4 regions of the Pseudomonas syringae pv. tagetis genome follow, and region 3 is predicted to be linked to each of the others. Evidence: predicted binding sites of a transcription regulator. Region 3 holds the regulator's gene; each other region holds the start of a gene.
What was found. Region 3 encodes FliA, which starts transcription of late flagellar genes. Its sites were predicted from a motif close to CTAAAGTTTNNNNNNNNNNNGCCGNTAA; they were not measured.
Positions count from the first base shown of each region.

Region 1: the regulator FliA is predicted to act here: its motif matches at 2,604-2,631, upstream of MME58_RS13635 (methyl-accepting chemotaxis protein).
Region 2: the regulator FliA is predicted to act here: its motif matches at 1,447-1,474, upstream of MME58_RS11605 (methyl-accepting chemotaxis protein).
Region 4: the regulator FliA is predicted to act here: its motif matches at 2,359-2,386, upstream of MME58_RS19940 (flagellar protein MotY).

Region 1 is NZ_CP092923.1:3,078,507-3,082,634, forward strand. It holds gene MME58_RS13615 (FecCD family ABC transporter permease) at 1-130, shown strand, start outside; gene MME58_RS13620 (ABC transporter ATP-binding protein) at 141-932, shown strand; gene MME58_RS13625 (IucA/IucC family C-terminal-domain containing protein) at 929-1,708, shown strand; gene MME58_RS13630 (RraA family protein) at 1,705-2,325, shown strand; gene MME58_RS13635 (methyl-accepting chemotaxis protein) at 2,666-3,982, shown strand.
Region 2 is NZ_CP092923.1:2,567,581-2,571,708, reverse strand. It holds gene MME58_RS11605 (methyl-accepting chemotaxis protein) at 1-1,234, opposite strand, end outside; gene MME58_RS11600 (AraC-like ligand-binding domain-containing protein) at 1,855-2,784, shown strand; gene MME58_RS11595 (arginase family protein) at 2,919-3,809, shown strand; gene MME58_RS11590 (LLM class flavin-dependent oxidoreductase) at 4,003-4,128, shown strand, end outside.
Region 3 is NZ_CP092923.1:3,972,297-3,976,424, reverse strand. It holds gene flhA (flagellar biosynthesis protein FlhA) at 1-229, shown strand, start outside; gene flhF (flagellar biosynthesis GTPase FlhF) at 241-1,569, shown strand; gene fleN (flagellar synthesis regulator FleN) at 1,685-2,518, shown strand; gene fliA (RNA polymerase sigma factor FliA) at 2,515-3,255, shown strand; gene MME58_RS17600 (chemotaxis response regulator CheY) at 3,512-3,886, shown strand; gene MME58_RS17595 (protein phosphatase CheZ) at 3,906-4,128, shown strand, end outside.
Region 4 is NZ_CP092923.1:4,491,547-4,495,674, reverse strand. It holds gene MME58_RS19955 (bacterioferritin-associated ferredoxin) at 159-377, opposite strand; gene rnt (ribonuclease T) at 575-1,252, opposite strand; gene pyrC (dihydroorotase) at 1,249-2,292, opposite strand; gene MME58_RS19940 (flagellar protein MotY) at 2,441-3,346, shown strand; gene MME58_RS19935 (argininosuccinate synthase) at 3,467-4,128, shown strand, end outside.

The DNA.
Region 1 (4,128 bases), 890 kb from region 3:
AGACCTGGTCATGCTTGCCGATCTTGCCGGGCGTACGCTGTTCCTGCCGCTGGATCTGCCTGCAGGGATTTTTGTCGCGGTGCTGGGCACGCCGTTTTTTCTGTATCTATTGATTAACCAGCGGCATTAAGGAAATACGGATGGCGTCAATCGCAACCCACGACCTGACCCTGAGCTACCAACGGCAGGTGATCATCGACAGCCTGGATCTGCAATTGCCTGCAGGCCAGGTAACCGTGCTGATCGGCAGTAACGGTTGCGGCAAAAGTACCTTGCTGAAATCCCTCGCGCGTCTGCTCAAGCCACAGCAGGGCAGCGTAGTGCTCAACGGTACAGACATCCATCAGAAGTCCACCGCCACAGTAGCGCGTGAACTGGCGATTCTGCCGCAAATGCCCAGCGCTCCGGAAGGCATCAGCGTGCGTCAGCTGGTGGCGCTGGGCCGTTATCCTTACCAGAACTGGATGCAGCAATGGTCCGTTCAGGATGAAGCCATGGTCGAGCGAGCGCTGGCCCAGACCGACATGCAGGCGTTGGCTGACAGGCCCGTCGATGCGCTGTCGGGCGGCCAGCGTCAGCGCGCGTGGATCGCCATGACGCTGGCGCAGGATACCGATATCGTATTGCTTGACGAGCCCACGACCTTTCTCGACCTGGCTCACCAGATCGAAGTGCTGGACTTGTTGCGCGACCTCAATCGGCAAGAAGGCAAAACCATCATCATGGTCCTGCATGACCTGAATCTGGCCTGCCGTTATGCCGATCACATGGTCGCTGTCCACGAGCGCACCGCCTTCGCTCAGGGGCGTCCGGCCGACATCCTCAGTGAAGCGCTGGTCAAGCAGGTCTTTGGCCTCAATTGCCGGATTATCGCCGATCCATTCTTTGGTACACCGTTGTGCATTCCCTTTGGCAGGGAACTGCCGCAATGAGTCTGGTGCACGCTTTCACCGAGTCCGAATGGGCGCTGCTGTCCGGGGCGCTGCAGCTCAGGCAGGCAAGTGACCGCGATCCTCGCTCGTTATCGCCCCGCGCCCTGCTGGACGAGGAGGTGTGCGAACAAGTGCTCGAGACGTTAGGGCCTGTCATCGGCTCTCCGACGCAGGCAATCACCGCATCACTGCTGGCCAAGCGCTTCTCCTTCCTGAGCACGGGTGCCTGTCTGTACGCCATGTCGGTCTACGACAAGGGTTTGATCCTGTCGCTGGACAACAGCGTTATCGAATACGCACACGATGACGGCCTGTGGACCTCTTCAATGCCCTTGATCGATGTGACGCCTGTGGGTTATGAACCCGGCACTCGCGAGGCGTGGAGGGAGCTCATCGTCGCAACATTGTTCCGCGAACTGCTGCAGCCATTGTGGGAAACCTTCAACCGCGTCACCGGCATATCCCGGCGCATCCTCTGGGAAAACACAGCCGTACGCGTCTATTCGCTGTACGACAAACGCATGGAAAAGATTCAGGACCCGGCAATTCGGCAGCGCTATGAGGGCGACTTCGACTGGCTGCTGAATCAGGCAGACCCAGCATTGTTCGGCCTGAACTACAACCCGTTGAAACACTTCCGGCGTCCCCCCGTTTTGCTGGAAGCCGAAGGCAAAAGCGTCCGTTTTCGTCGAACCTGCTGCTTCTATTACGACGCCAGCAACCCTGTCGAGTATTGCTCGACCTGTCCGTTACTGAGGCCCAGGAAATCCCGATGAACAAGCACATTGCACACCGCCAGCAACCGCTGAGCAACGCCGTCATAGAGCAATACCGGGGCATTGCGTCCTCCACCATCGGTCACCTGACCGACCGTGGTTATCTGCCCGGGATCAGACCGTTGTTCGAAGGTGCCCGGCTGGTCGGTAACGTCGTCACGGTCAAAGTACAATTGCCCGAAGGCAGCATTTTGCGCGATGCACTGCTGAACAGCCTGTCCGGCGATGTGCTGGTGATCGAGTGCATCGGCGACCCGCATTGTGCCTGCTGGGGCGAGCTGCGTACCCTGGCCGGACTTATCAAGGGGCTGGCCGGCGTCATCGTTTCAGGCGCCGTGACCGATGTCTCCGCCCTGCGCGAACATCGCCTGCCGGTGTTCAGCCGGGGAATCAGCGCCGTGACCACGCGAAGCCTGGGGGAGAGCGGCGAGCTTAATGGGCCGATCGATATTGGTGGGGTCATTGTCAATCCGGGAGACATTGCCATCGGTGATGACGACGGCGTGTTTATCCTCAATGCGCAGCAGGCGAGCGAGCTATTGCCTGGTTTACTGGCGAAAGAGCTCGCGGACAGGGAGCGGCGAGAGGAGCTTCTGGGACGCCTGACCAAGGGGTGAGAATTCTGCAGCCAATGAGTGCATGTCATCGAGCAGCGATGCGTTTTTGAGTAAACCTGACAGACGTTACGTACAGCGCCTGGAATTCGTTGAGCCGTGTTTCAGCCCTTGTTCAGATCAAGAGAACATTGACAGCCGGCTTTCAACTTCATTCCGTAAATTTTTACAATTATTCACCCTGTGATAAACGTTATCGCCTTGGCAAATAGTCAGCTTGGATCCTAAATAAAATTTTAGAATGTATACCCGGCTTTTCCGACCTTTAGTTGACTAAAGCGCTAAAGGTTTCGATGTGACGACCGATGAAGTTTGCAAGCCCAAACTGTCCCGGATAGCCACAATGTTCAACTCTCATTTGAAAAACACCAACAAGGCATTGGAGCGCCGTCTCGCCATGCTTGAGCAAGCGGGGCAAGTCTTGAACCTGGAGACCGTTGCCGCTGTTCTGGATGGCGCGGGCAACGTGCAGACAGTCAATGCGTTGTTCGAGACAGAGCTGAGCTATTCACAAGCCGAGATTGCGGGACGCAGCCTCACCGAACTGAGCCCGCCAGAACTGAGCGGCGATGTTCACCAGAAGCGCGCACTGGCGGCGATCCGGGATGGCAAGCATTTCAGCGGCACGCTGCGGCTGGTCAGTAAAACAGGGGCAAGGGTGTGGCTGAGGACCGTGGTCGTACCCTTTAAAAATGAAACGGGCGGCATCGAGCAGATCACCCTGTACTCGAGCGTTCTGACACGAACGATTGAAGCCTCACGAGAAAACGAAGCCCTCGTGAACGCCCTGCAACGCTCCACTGCCGTTATCGATTTCACCCTCGATGGAATTGTCATATCCGCCAATGACAATTTCCTGAAAGCGATGGGTTACGAGTTGAATCAGATAAAGGGAAAACACCATAAGATTTTCTGTTTGCCTGAAGAATCCAGCTCCGAGGCATACACTCTGTTTTGGGAGAGACTGCGCCGGGGTGAGTTCATCGTTGACCGTTTCCGGCGAATTGACAAAGCCGGGCGTGATGTATGGCTGGAAGCGTCCTATAACCCTATTACCGATGCCAACGGCAAGCTTTATAAAATTGCCAAGTTTGCAACAGTCATTACTGAGCAGGTTGAGCGTGAGAAAGCTGTCGCCGAAGCGTCGGAGATGGCTTATCAAACATCTATCGATACGGACGGCAGCGCACAGCAAGGCAGAAAAGTAATCAAGGATACGCTGCAGATGCTGGGCCAACTGACGATTTCGATGGAAGAGGCCACGCGTGGCATCGAGGCACTGGACTCGCAAAGCCAGGTGATCGGAACGATCATAAAAACCATCAGCGGAATCGCCGAGCAAACCAATTTGCTCGCCTTGAACGCCGCTATCGAAGCCGCCAGGGCAGGTGAACAGGGCAGGGGATTTGCGGTGGTGGCCGATGAAGTACGCCAGCTGGCTTCTCGAACAACCAAAGCAGCGGAAGAAATTGTAAACGTCGTGAAGAAGAATCAAAGTCTGGCTTCAGAAGCCGTGGGGGTAATCGTACGCAGTACCGAGCAGGCTTCTGAAGCGCTGGTGCTGGCCAACGACGCAGACCGCGTTATCGAAGAAATCCAGCAGGGCGCGAACACAGTGGTACGGGCCGTCAGCCGGTTTGTGAACCAGCGTGCCGGTTAAGTATGAACAGTCGGGCCGACTCGGGGAATGACTTGAGGTCGCTGCACCTCGTGCTTCGAGGATCAAAGAGTCCAGCGTTCAGATAAATGCTAATGAGCCTGCCCCGGAAAACAGGGGCGGGCACACGGAGCATTCAGTAACGCAAC
Region 2 (4,128 bases), 1.4 Mb from region 3:
CATTGGCGGTGATGATGTTGCCAGCCATGTCGAACTCGATAACGGCTTGGGCGCGGTCGATGGCATTCACCTTGCCCTGGTCCTCGACGCTGGTTTCCTTGGCGCTGGTCACGTCGAGCGCGAACTTGACGATCTTGTAGGGTTTGCCCTGCGCATCGAAGATCGGGTTGTAGGTGGCCTGAATCCAGATTTCCTTGCCGTCCTTGCGCTTGCGCTTGTACTCGTTGGCGTCGTATTCGCCACGCCCGAGCTTTTCCCAGAGTTCGCGATACTCAAGGCTGCTGACGAACTCTTCGGAACAAAACATCCGGTGGTGTTCGCCGACAACGTCTTCCAGGTCGTAGCCGAATACCGCCAGAAAATTGCGATTGGCATGCAGCACTTTACCGGTCAGATCGAACTCGATGACCGCCTGAGAGCGCTCGATAGCCGTGACCTTGCCAGCGGACTCGGCCTGACGGGCGCGACTCTCGGTGACATCGTTGGCAAACTTCACAACCTTGTAGGGACGACCGTCAGGGTCAAAGATCGGGTTGTAAGTGGCGCTGATCCAGAGCTCGCGACCGTTCTTGCCGATACGCTTGTACTCGCCGGAGTCATATTCGCCACGCTCCAGCTTGGCCCAGAACGCGCGGTAGGCAGGGCTGTTCAGGTAGTCTTCTTCGCAGAACATGCGGTGATGCTGGCCTTGTATCTCATCCAGACGATAGCCAAGCACCTTGAGGAAGTTTTCGTTGGCATTAAGCACCCGACCGTTCAGATCAAACTCGATGACGCCCTGCGAACGATCGATCGCCGCGACCTTGCCTTCATACTCGGCATTGGCTTTGCGCTGTTGAGTGACATCAGTGGCAAATTTTACGACTTTGAATGGATTACCCAGTTCGTCGAAGATCGGGTTGTAGGTTGCCTGCAGCCAGATCTCGCGACCGTTCTTGCCCAGGCGCTTGTACTGACCTTCGTCAAAAGCACCTTTGCCCAGTTTTTCCCAGAATGTCGCATATTCGACGCTGGAGGCATGTTCCGGCGTGCAGAACATCCGGTGATGCCGACCCTGAACTTCGTCCAGCCGATACCCGACGCAATCCAGAAAATTGGTATTGGCCCGCAGGATGTTACCTTCGAGATCGAATTCGATCATCGCCTGCGAGCGATCAATGGCCGTCATCAGCGAGTGGAGGTCCAGCTCTAGCGCGGCCCGATCCCCGGGGGTGTTCTCAATTGTGGTCGACATGTAAAAGTCTCTGCGAGTCAGCATCTATGGAAGTATTGTTATGAAGCGCCGGTCTCTGCGGGCCGCGTCGAACGCTTCTGCATGCGTGGACTATGGTGCCTGCCGATCAAGCCGGTTAATCGTCTTTCTCAATGCCTTCCATAGCGCAAACTCTCAGTTCATCAACGGCGGATGAAACAACGCAAGCTCATTGGCAAGAAGCCTTTGTATTCACATCGGCTTGAAACAGGTCAGCTTTAGCGCCACTATTTAGCCATCTTATGAATACAGACGTGCGGTCGGCCCGATCACCGGTAAAAAAATACTTCGTCCCCTCCTCCCCACGCTGAGCACCACCGCGCAATCAGGCGTAGAACCAGATGACGAGAATCACGGCACCGGTCCATCCCAGGGTGAGCAAAAAGGAAAGTCCAGCAAGGCGCGGGTCCATGGAACTCCTGTTCTAGAAGGCTTGGGTAAGCAGAGCGCTGCATACGTAGGGATATATCGGCTGGATCACCGATATATAAATTATTTTCGCCACCGTGGAACACAGTCAGTGCGCGGGTCTTGCCCTGAATCAATGTCTGATAACCTGTCTGCGATCACTTCGTTAGAAAACGCTCGTTACAGGGGCAGACATGGCCATCATTTTCTCAGCCGAACCACTGCGATCCGAGGATCGTTTCGACGTCTGGCAGGAGGTTGTGAGCTCGACGTACGGCCTGGTCGCAAGCCAGCCGCTGAGCGAAGCACCGTTCGCCGGAACCCTGAACGTCAGGGATCGAAGTGGCATTACCTTTACCCGGATTCAGTCATCTCCACTTCATTACCGGCGGTTGCAACAGGACAGGGAAAGTGATCACTTCCTCGTCACGCTCTCTTTGTGTCGCGACGCGCTCGTCGCCCAGAACGGCAGGGAGTCCCGGCAAGGCGCAGGCGATATCGTCCTTTACGATAGCGCCCAACCGTACGCTTGCCGTTACCCCGAAGGTGATGATCAAATCGTGCTGGCTGTGCCGCGCAAGCTGTTGCTGCAACACATCCCGAATGCCGAGCGACAGGTATGCAGAACACTGCCCGGTCGTTCGGCGTTGGGCCGTGTGGCCGGCACCTTGATGAGCGAAACCTGGAGCACAGAGGATTTATCGGACCCGCTGAGCAAAAGGCTCAATGCATCACTGCTGGACGTACTGGCCACGGCTTTCGACTCGGTGTTAGGCGACACTGATATCCGGCGTGATTCTCATCAACTGCAACAGTTGCGACGCATCAAGCAGTTCCTGCTGAATAACCTGTCCGACACGGGCCTGACGGCCGACAGCATTGCCCTGGCGACGCACGTTTCGCCACGCACGCTCAATCGATTGTTCGCACAGCAAGGCACGACAGCCATTCGCTGGCTCTGGCAGCAAAGACTTTCGGCGTGCCATGACGCATTGCTCAAGCGCCATGTTCGCCGAGTCAGTGATGCTGCGTTGAACTTCGGCTTTACCAACCTCTCGCATTTCAGCCGCGCCTTCAAAAATGCCTATGGCATCTCTCCTCAGCAGCTCTTGGGGCCACGATAAGGCGATTGGCGCTTTCGGCACAGCGATTGGCTGTCCTGGCAAAGCGCACTGCACCCACGCCAATCAGTATCACTGCCATGCTGACGGCGCTTGCTGCGCGCCGTACCCAGGAACGGTGACGAAGGAAAACCTCAATGAATACCCACTCCGATAAAACCCTGCGACTGATCTTTCCCCAATGGCAAGGCGGCAACAACGCGCCTTACCATTTTGGCGCACAGTTGCTTGCATGGCTGGCACCGGACGCGACAGGGCCTGTAGAACAAGTGGACGTAACCGAACCGGATGATCAACCACTGGAACTGCAAAACAACATTATTGCCCGCCATGCGCTGCTGGCGCAGCTTGACCTTGCGCGGCGACTGATCGACCGGCATCAGCAGGATCGGCTGGTGGTTCTGGGTGGCGATTGTCTGGTCGATCTGGCGCCATTCGCCTATCTGAACGAACGCTACGACGGCGACCTTGCAGTGCTCTGGGTCGACACCCACCCGGACGTCCTTACCCCCAAGGACTTCCAGCATGCGCATGCAATGGTCATGGGCAATCTGCTGGGCGAAGGTGACGAGGACTTCGTCAATGCCGTAAAACGCCCGATCAAACCAGCCAATGTGATGTATGCGGGCCTGCAGGACACCCTGGAGGCAGAAACCGCTTTCATCAAGCGTCTCGGGCTGCGCAGTGCCGGCGCACAGGCGCTGGCCCACACCAGCGCGCCGGTGCTGCAATGGCTAAAGGAAACCGGGGCCAGGCACCTGGCGATCCATCTGGATCTGGACGTGCTGGACCCGGCGCTCTTCCGTTCTCTGCTGTTTGCACAACCCGGTGTCCCGGCCGCTCACTTTGAGGGCGTTGCGCAAGGCAAGATGACTATCGAACAGGTTGTCCGCTTGCTGGCAGACGTTGCCAGCGTTGTGGACGTGGTCGGCCTTGGTATTGCCGAGCACCTGCCGTGGGACGCGTTGGCGTTGAAGAACATGCTGACAAAGCTGCCATTGCTGGGCGTCCGGGCTGCGAATCCTTGAGCCGGACACTTTGATAAACCCTTAAAATTTAATTTATGCATACTTTAATAAAATATAATCATTTAATTTAATAATTAACATATAACAAAATAGAATTTCACTGCGATTTTTTATAGGCATATCGTCGTCTTTATGCCGACCCCTTCTCCAGGCGGAGGTGCACCCACCTTTTTGAACCGTCCGGAGCAAAACCATGAGCAGACAACGACACCTTAAACTCGGCGCAATGGTCCACGGCGTCGGCCATGGTTGGGGCGAATGGCGTCACCCGCAAGCACTGGCCAATGCCAGTGTGAATTTAGGCTTTTATCAGCAGCAG
Region 3 (4,128 bases):
TCTTCTTGAGCCAAGCATGGCTGAGAAGCTCCAGCGTTCGTTGATTGAGGCCGCCCAGCGTCAGGAGATGCAAGGGTTGCCGGTAATTCTTCTGGTAGCAGGGCCTGTCCGGGCGATGCTGTCACGATTTGGACGATTGGCTGTACCGAACATGCATGTTCTGGCGTATCAGGAAATTCCGGACAACAAGCAAGTAACCATCGTAGCGACTGTCGGGCCGAACGGCTGAGGTAGTGAGTCATGCAAGTTAAGCGATTTTTCGCCGCCGATATGCGTCAAGCCATGAAACTGGTTCGCGATGAGCTGGGCGCCGAGGCGGCCATCATCGGTAACCGGCGCATTGCCGGTGGCGTAGAGCTGACTGCCGCTCTGGATTACAAGCTGTCCGCCCTCGCACCGCGCGTGCCGAACATGGAGCTTGAAGACGAGCTGCGCAAGACCCAGTCGCGCATCGTCTCCGCTCAGGCCGAATTGAATAACCGCAGCGACAGCGACGCGTCGATCAATCTTCAGCTGTTTTCCGGCAAGCCGGCCAGCGCTGTGGACACGCACATCGAGCCGACGCTCGAAGAGCCGCCGCGTCCATTCGCATATACGCCGCCAGCCGCTGCAGAGCCGGCCGTTGGCCAGCGCGCCTACGACTCGATGCGCTCCGAACTGAATGGCCTGCGCGAGCTGCTGGAAGTCCAGCTCGGCTCCCTGGCCTGGAACCAGCTGCAGGGCAGTCGGCCGCAGCAGGCCAATCTGTGGCGTCGCCTGCAACGTGTCGGTCTGTCCGGCCCGTTGTCGCGCGATCTGCTCTCGATGATTCCGGAGATCGACGAGCCTCGTCAGGCCTGGCGCATGCTGCTGGCCCATCTGGCACGCATGATTGCTGTCCCGGACATCGAGCCGCTCGAAGAGGGTGGAGTGATTGCCATGGTCGGGCCTGCCGGCATGGGCAAGACCACCACGCTGGCCAAGCTGGCGGCGCGTTATGTGTTGAAGTACGGCCCGCAGAACATCGCGCTGGTCAGCATGGACAGCTTCCGCATCGGCGCACAGGAGCAACTCAAGACCCTTGGGCGCATCCTCAACGTGCCGGTCACTCATGTCGATCCTGGTCAGTCTCTGGTCCAGGCGCTGGAACCGCTGTTGCGCAAGCGCGTAGTGCTGATCGACACCGCCGGCCTGCAAGCCAGCGATCCGGCACTGCGCATGCAGCTGGAAAGTCTTGCAGGGCGCGGCATCAAGTCGCGTAACTATCTGGTCCTGGCAACCACCAGCCAGAAGCAGGTTCTGACAGCGGCTTATCACAGTTACAAACGTTGTGGCCTGGCCGGATGCATTCTGACCAAGCTTGATGAAACAGCCAGCCTCGGCGAAGTCCTGAGCCTGGCGATCAGTCATGAATTACCTGTGGCCTACCTTACGGACGGACCACGTATTCCTGATGACCTGCATACCCCGCGTCGTCATCAACTGGTAAGCCGCGCGGTGAGTGTGCAGATGCAGGATGAGCCTAGCGAGGAAGCAATGGCTGATATGTTTGCTGACCTCTATCACACCCCTGGCAAGAGAGTGGGTTAAGTGATGGATATTATTGGAATGTCCCTGCGTCAACGGTCTGCCAGGCAGTGTTCGTTTGTGAACGTGCAGCCCTCGATGTGGTTTCGGTCTACGCAAGACAAGGTAAAGAAATAACATGGGCAGCATGCATCCCGTACAGGTTATCGCGGTGACCGGTGGCAAAGGTGGCGTCGGTAAGACTAACGTGTCAGTGAATCTTTCACTGGCCCTTGCCGAGCTTGGCCGGCGCGTCATGCTGCTGGATGCCGATCTGGGTCTGGCCAATGTCGACGTTCTGCTTGGGCTGACGCCTAAACGTACACTGGCCGATGTGATAGAGGGTCGTTGTGAATTGCGCGACGTTCTGTTGCAGGGGCCAGGTGGGGTTCGTATCGTGCCTGCCGCCTCAGGCACCCAGAGCATGGTGCATCTGTCCCCGGCCCAGCATGCAGGGTTGATCCAGGCGTTCAGCGAGATTGGCGACAACCTCGATGTACTTGTGATCGACACGGCTGCCGGTATCGGTGAATCGGTGGTCAGCTTCGTGCGCGCCGCTCAGGAAGTGTTGCTGGTGGTGTGCGACGAGCCCACGTCGATCACCGATGCCTACGCCCTGATCAAGCTGCTCAATCGCGACTACGGCATGAACCGTTTCCGGGTCCTGGCCAACATGGCGCAGAGCCCTCAGGAAGGGCGCAACCTGTTCGCCAAACTCACCAAAGTAACGGACCGTTTTCTTGATGTTGCGCTGCAGTATGTAGGTGCCGTGCCGTACGACGAGTGCGTGCGCAAGGCCGTGCAGAAGCAGCGCGCCGTCTACGAAGCATTCCCGCGTTCCAAATGTGCACTGGCGTTCAAGGCCATTGCCCAGAAGGTTGATACCTGGCCGTTGCCAGCCAATCCGCGGGGCCATCTCGAGTTCTTCGTTGAGCGACTCGTTCACCAGACCAGTGCAGGGCCTGTGCAATGACTGCGAGCGGCTACCAGATGTACAGCAAGGCTTCCCGTAACTCACAGTACGAGTTGATCGAGCGTTATGCGCCATTGGTCAAGCGTATCGCTTATCATCTGCTGGCGCGCTTGCCGGCCAGTGTGCAGGTCGAGGATCTGATCCAGGCCGGCATGATCGGTCTGCTTGAAGTCTCGACCAAATACGATTCCACCAAGGGTGCGAGTTTCGAGACCTACGCCGGTATTCGCATCCGTGGTGCGATGCTGGATGAAGTGCGCAAAGGGGACTGGGCACCACGCTCGGTGCACCGCAATACCCGCATGGTCAGTGACGCAATTCGGGCAATTGAAGCTAAAACCGGTCGTGATGCTAAAGATCACGAGGTTGCGGCCGAACTCCAGTTGAGTCTCGATGATTATTACGGGATTTTGAACGACACCTTGGGCAGCCGCCTCTTCAGTTTCGACGACCTGCTTCAGGACGGCGATCACGAAGGGCTGCATGAGGATGGCGCAAGCGGTTCGCTTGAGCCGTCGCGCGACCTGGAAGACGAGCGCTTCCAGGCTGCGTTGGCCGATGCAATTGCCAACCTGCCAGAGCGCGAGCGTCTGGTGTTGGCGCTGTACTACGACGAAGAGCTGAACCTCAAGGAAATCGGAGAAGTTCTAGGGGTCAGCGAATCTCGGGTCAGTCAGTTACACAGCCAGTGCGCAGCTCGTTTGCGAGGGCGTTTGGGGGAGTGGCGAGCGCGTTGACAGATGCGGTGCGGCCTGTGGTCGCGCAGTATCTGCATACCGGCTGTGCAGAGCGTTACGTGGTAACAGGATAGACGAGTCAAAAGCCTGTCGGGCAGTGCCCTGATGGGCTTGTTGTTCAGGTCTTTGCCTGTTGTTGTGCCAAGCCCGTCGTCGTTTCGTACAGCCGGGGGTGTGCTGTGCCAGTATTGAGTGAACAGCGTGTTCAGGTGCTGAACGCGTTAAAGACTGCTTGGAGGTCGAATTGGACAAGAACATGAAAATCCTCATCGTTGATGACTTCTCAACGATGCGGCGGATCATCAAGAACCTTTTGCGTGATCTGGGGTTTACCAACACATCGGAAGCGGATGATGGTCTGACCGCATTGCCGATGCTGCAAAGCGGTGCCTTTGACTTTCTGGTGACGGACTGGAACATGCCTGGCATGTCCGGCATCGATCTGCTGCGCGAGGTCCGCAAGGACGATCGCCTCAAAAGCCTTCCCGTGCTGATGGTCACTGCCGAAGCCAAGCGTGAGCAGATCATTGAAGCTGCCCAGGCCGGGGTGAACGGTTATGTAGTCAAGCCATTCACGGCTCAAGCGCTGAAAGAGAAGATCGAAAAGATCTTTGAACGCGTCAATAGCTGATGCATGCCGCGAGGGCGCTATGGATAACAATGATTCGATGGCCGACTTTGAGTCGACCTTAAAAAGACACGCGCAGGAACTCGTCACCAGCCTTGAAAAAGGTCGCTTTGGTGACGCTGTGCAGCTGATCCATGAACTCAACCAGACACGCGACCGCGGCCTTTATCAGGAAGTGGGCAAGCTGACTCGTGAGCTGCACAGTGCAATCGTCAACTTTCACATCGATCCACACATGCCTCAAG
Region 4 (4,128 bases), 520 kb from region 3:
GTGAGCCGCACTTAATCGCCTGTCAAACCTAAGTGGTTGAATAATAAGTGAAATTAAATAGGAATAAGAATGTTTGAGTTCCGCATCTTGACGCTAAGCGCTTGAATTACAGGCATAAAAAAACCGGACAGGGTGTCCGGTTCTTTAAAAGAGAGGGTTCAGGCTGCTGAAAATTCTGCTGGATAGGCCAGCGATGCCTGAGTGGTTTGCAGTTCTGTCAGCGTGTCACGCACCACTTCCTTTGCCAGGCAGGCGCATTTTCCACATTTACTCGCAACACCCAGAGTTTCACGGACTTCACGATAACTGCAGCAGCCTTCCAGAATTGCATCCCGGATTTGACCGTCTGTGACACCTTGGCAGAGGCAAACATACATAAGCTATGGACCGTCGCTGGTTTATTGCTTGGTGCCCAGGAGCTTAATGTTAATGAGAATGCTTGTCAAAACTGTTTTGGGTTCGATTCAGGTAGAGCGATGAGTGGTCTGTTTCATGATGAGTGCATGCTTTCATACGCTCAAGGCAGGCCTGAAAAAACCGGCGCAAGGCCGGCTCATTCAGTGACGTATCGACTTTAATCGTCGAAGTCTTCCCAACCGCCCATCTCTTTCCAGCGGTTGACGATGCCGCAGAACAGCTCTGCAGTCTTCTCGGTATCGTAACGAGCCGAATGGGCCTCACGCCCGTCGAAATCGATTCCAGCGGCCTGACAGGCCTTGGCCAGGACGGTTTGACCGTAGGCCAGCCCGGCCAGGGTGGCGGTGTCGAAGCTTGAGAACGGATGAAACGGGTTGCGTTTCATGTCCATCCGCGCCACAGCGGCGTTGACGAAGCCGAGGTCGAAGCTGGCGTTGTGGCCGACCAGCACTGCGCGTTTGCAGCCATTGGCCTTGAGGGCCTTGCGCACGCCGCGGAAGATGTCGTTCATCGCGGTTTCTTCGCTGACCGCCATGCGCAGCGGGTGGTCGAGCTTGATGCCGGTGAACTCCAGCGCAGCGGCTTCGATGTTGGCACCTTCGAACGGCTCGACGCGGAAGAAATAGGTGTGTTCAGGGAACACGAAGCCTTTCTCGTCCATGCCGATGGTCACGGCGGCAATTTCCAGCAAGGCATCGGTGGCTGAATTGAAACCGCCGGTTTCTACGTCGACGACCACGGGCAGGTAACCCCGAAAGCGGGCTGCCATCGGGTGACGGGAACCGCCGCCACCGCCGTGGCCTTCGTGTTCGTCGTCAAAATGATCTTCACTCACGCGTGTTCCTCCAGACGCCAGCGCAGTTTTTCACCAGCGCGCAGCGGGATAACAGTCAACTCGCCAAACGGCAGGCTGGCAGGGGCGGTCCACTCGTCACGCACCAGCGTGATGGTGTCCTGATTGGCTGGCAAGCCGTAGAACGCCGGACCGTGAAGGCTGGCAAAGCCTTCCAGCTTGTCCAGAGCGTTACGCTGCTCGAAAGCTTCGGCATACAGTTCGATCGCCGCGTAGGCGGTGTAGCACCCGGCGCAACCGCAAGCGTTTTCCTTGGCATGCTGGGCATGCGGCGCCGAATCGGTACCCAGGAAGAACTTGCCGCTGCCGCTGGTGGCCGCGTCGAGCAAGGAAGCCTGATGCGTATTGCGCTTGAGAATCGGCAGGCAGTAGAAGTGCGGGCGAATTCCGCCGACCAGCATGTGGTTGCGGTTGTACAACAGGTGATGCGCGGTGATGGTTGCCGCGACATTGGCTGAGGCTTCGTTGACGAACTGTACCGCTTCACCGGTGGTGATGTGTTCAAACACCACTTTCAAGTTCGGAAAACGCTCGACTACACGACGCAGATGTTCATCGATGAAAACCTTTTCACGATCGAACACGTCGATTTCGCCCCGTGTCACTTCCCCGTGCACCAGTAGCAGCATGCCAACTTCGGCCATGGTCTCGAGGGCAGGGAAGATCTTGTCGATGCTGGTGACACCGGAATCGGAATTGGTGGTCGCGCCGGCCGGATACAATTTGGCGGCGTGGACGAAGCCACTGGCCTTTGCCGTACGAATGTCTTGCGGCGTGGTCTGGTCGGTGAGGTAGAGCACCATCAACGGCTCGAAGCGGCTACCGGCCGGACGTGCAGCCAGAATGCGCTGACGATAGGCATCGGCTTGCTGCGCGTTGCGTACCGGAGGCACGAGGTTGGGCATGATGATTGCGCGGCCAAAAGTTCGCGCTACGTCGGCAACGGTATGAGGCAAGACAGCTCCGTCACGGAGGTGAATGTGCCAGTCGTCGGGACGCAGGAGGGTCAGGCGGTCAGACATTGGGGATTCCAGGCGGGTCAAACTCGCTGGGAATGCTACCGGAAAAGACTCTCTCAGGCATCCGCTATCAAGTTTTGCACGAAGTTACCGATAGCCCCCTTGTCAGTCAGTCATTTTTGTTTCGCGTTCATTTCCAGTGGAGCCTCCCGTGCGCCAGCGATATTTAGCCTTGCTCAGCATGTTTGCCAGCCTCCCGGCGATGGCTATCAGTTTCCAGACACGTCTGGAGAGCATCGAGTGGAAGGTCGAAGGCGATCAGTTCGAATGCCGCCTGACTCAGCCGATCACCGACTTCGGTGCCGGTGAGTTCGTGCGCCGGGCGGGTGAGCAGGCGACGTTTCGCCTCAAGGCTTCATACAACGTGCTGGGCAACGGTTCCGCGACCCTGCTGGCCGCTGCGGCGCCCTGGCAACCGGGGCGCGGTGATATCAACCTGGGATCGGTGCGCGTCAGCAATGGCGACATACCCTTCAATACCTCCCAGGCCCAGGCTGGTCGTCTGATCAGTGGCCTGATGGACGGACGCAGCCCGCTCATTCGCCACTACACCCGTGACGGCGGTCAGATGGAAGTGCGCTTGCTGCCAGTCAAGTTCAGCAAGGCGTTCAGCGATTACCAGGCGTGTACGGCCAAGCTGCTGCCAATGAACTTCGATCAGATCAAACAGGCCGAAGTAGGGTTTCCCGGTGGCGGGATCGAACTGGATGCCCGTGCCAAAGCGCGTCTGGACAACATGGTGGCCTACTTAAAGGCCGACCCGACCGTGAATCGTATCGAGCTGGACGGCCATTCGGACAACAGTGGCAATCGTCTTACCAACCGTGACCTGTCCCGCCGCCGTGCGCTGGCGGTCATGGATTATCTCAAGGCTCAGGGCGTACCCGAGCAGCAAATCACCCTGCGTTTTCACGGTGAACGCTACCCGCTGGTGCCTAACACCAATGAAGCCAATCGTGCACGCAATCGCCGTGTGAATGTACATCTGGAGCGTGTTGCGCCCGATGAACGTCCGGTGCCGGTAGCCTCTTCGGCCAGCGCAGCACATACATCCTGAGACCCGCACACGGCTCCGGTTAAACGTCGCCTCGTCGTCACAAGCTGTCGCGCCCCTGTAAATTTACTGGTTTGAACGGTAGAATCAGCGGTTTTCCGTACAACCCGGTGGAGTGATGGCATGGCGGACGTAAACAAGGTAGTTCTCGCGTATTCCGGTGGCCTGGATACTTCGGTAATCCTCAAGTGGCTGCAAGATACGTACAACTGCGAAGTGGTGACCTTTACCGCTGACCTGGGTCAGGGTGAAGAAGTCGAGCCGGCACGCGCCAAGGCTCAGGCCATGGGCGTGAAAGAAATCTACATCGATGACCTGCGCGAAGAGTTCGTGCGTGATTTCGTGTTCCCGATGTTCCGTGCCAACACCGTCTATGAAGGCGAGTACCTGTTGGGTACTTCCATCGCTCGCCCGTTGATCGCCAAGCGTCTGATCGAGATCGCCAACGAAACCGGCGCTGACGCCATTTCTCATGGCGCAACCGGCAAGGGCAATGATCAGGTGCGTTTCGAGCTGGGTGCCTACGCGCTCAAGCCAGGCGTCAAGGTCATTGCGCCATGGCGTGAATGGGACTTGCTGTCGCGTGAAAAGCTGATGGATTACGCCGAGAAGCACAACATTCCGATCGAGCGTCACGGCAAGAAGAAATCCCCGTACTCGATGGATGCCAACCTGTTGCACATCTCCTATGAAGGCGGCGTGCTGGAAGACACCTGGACCGAGCATGAGGAAGACATGTGGCGCTGGACCAAGTCCCCGGAGGACGCGCCAAACGTTGCGACTTA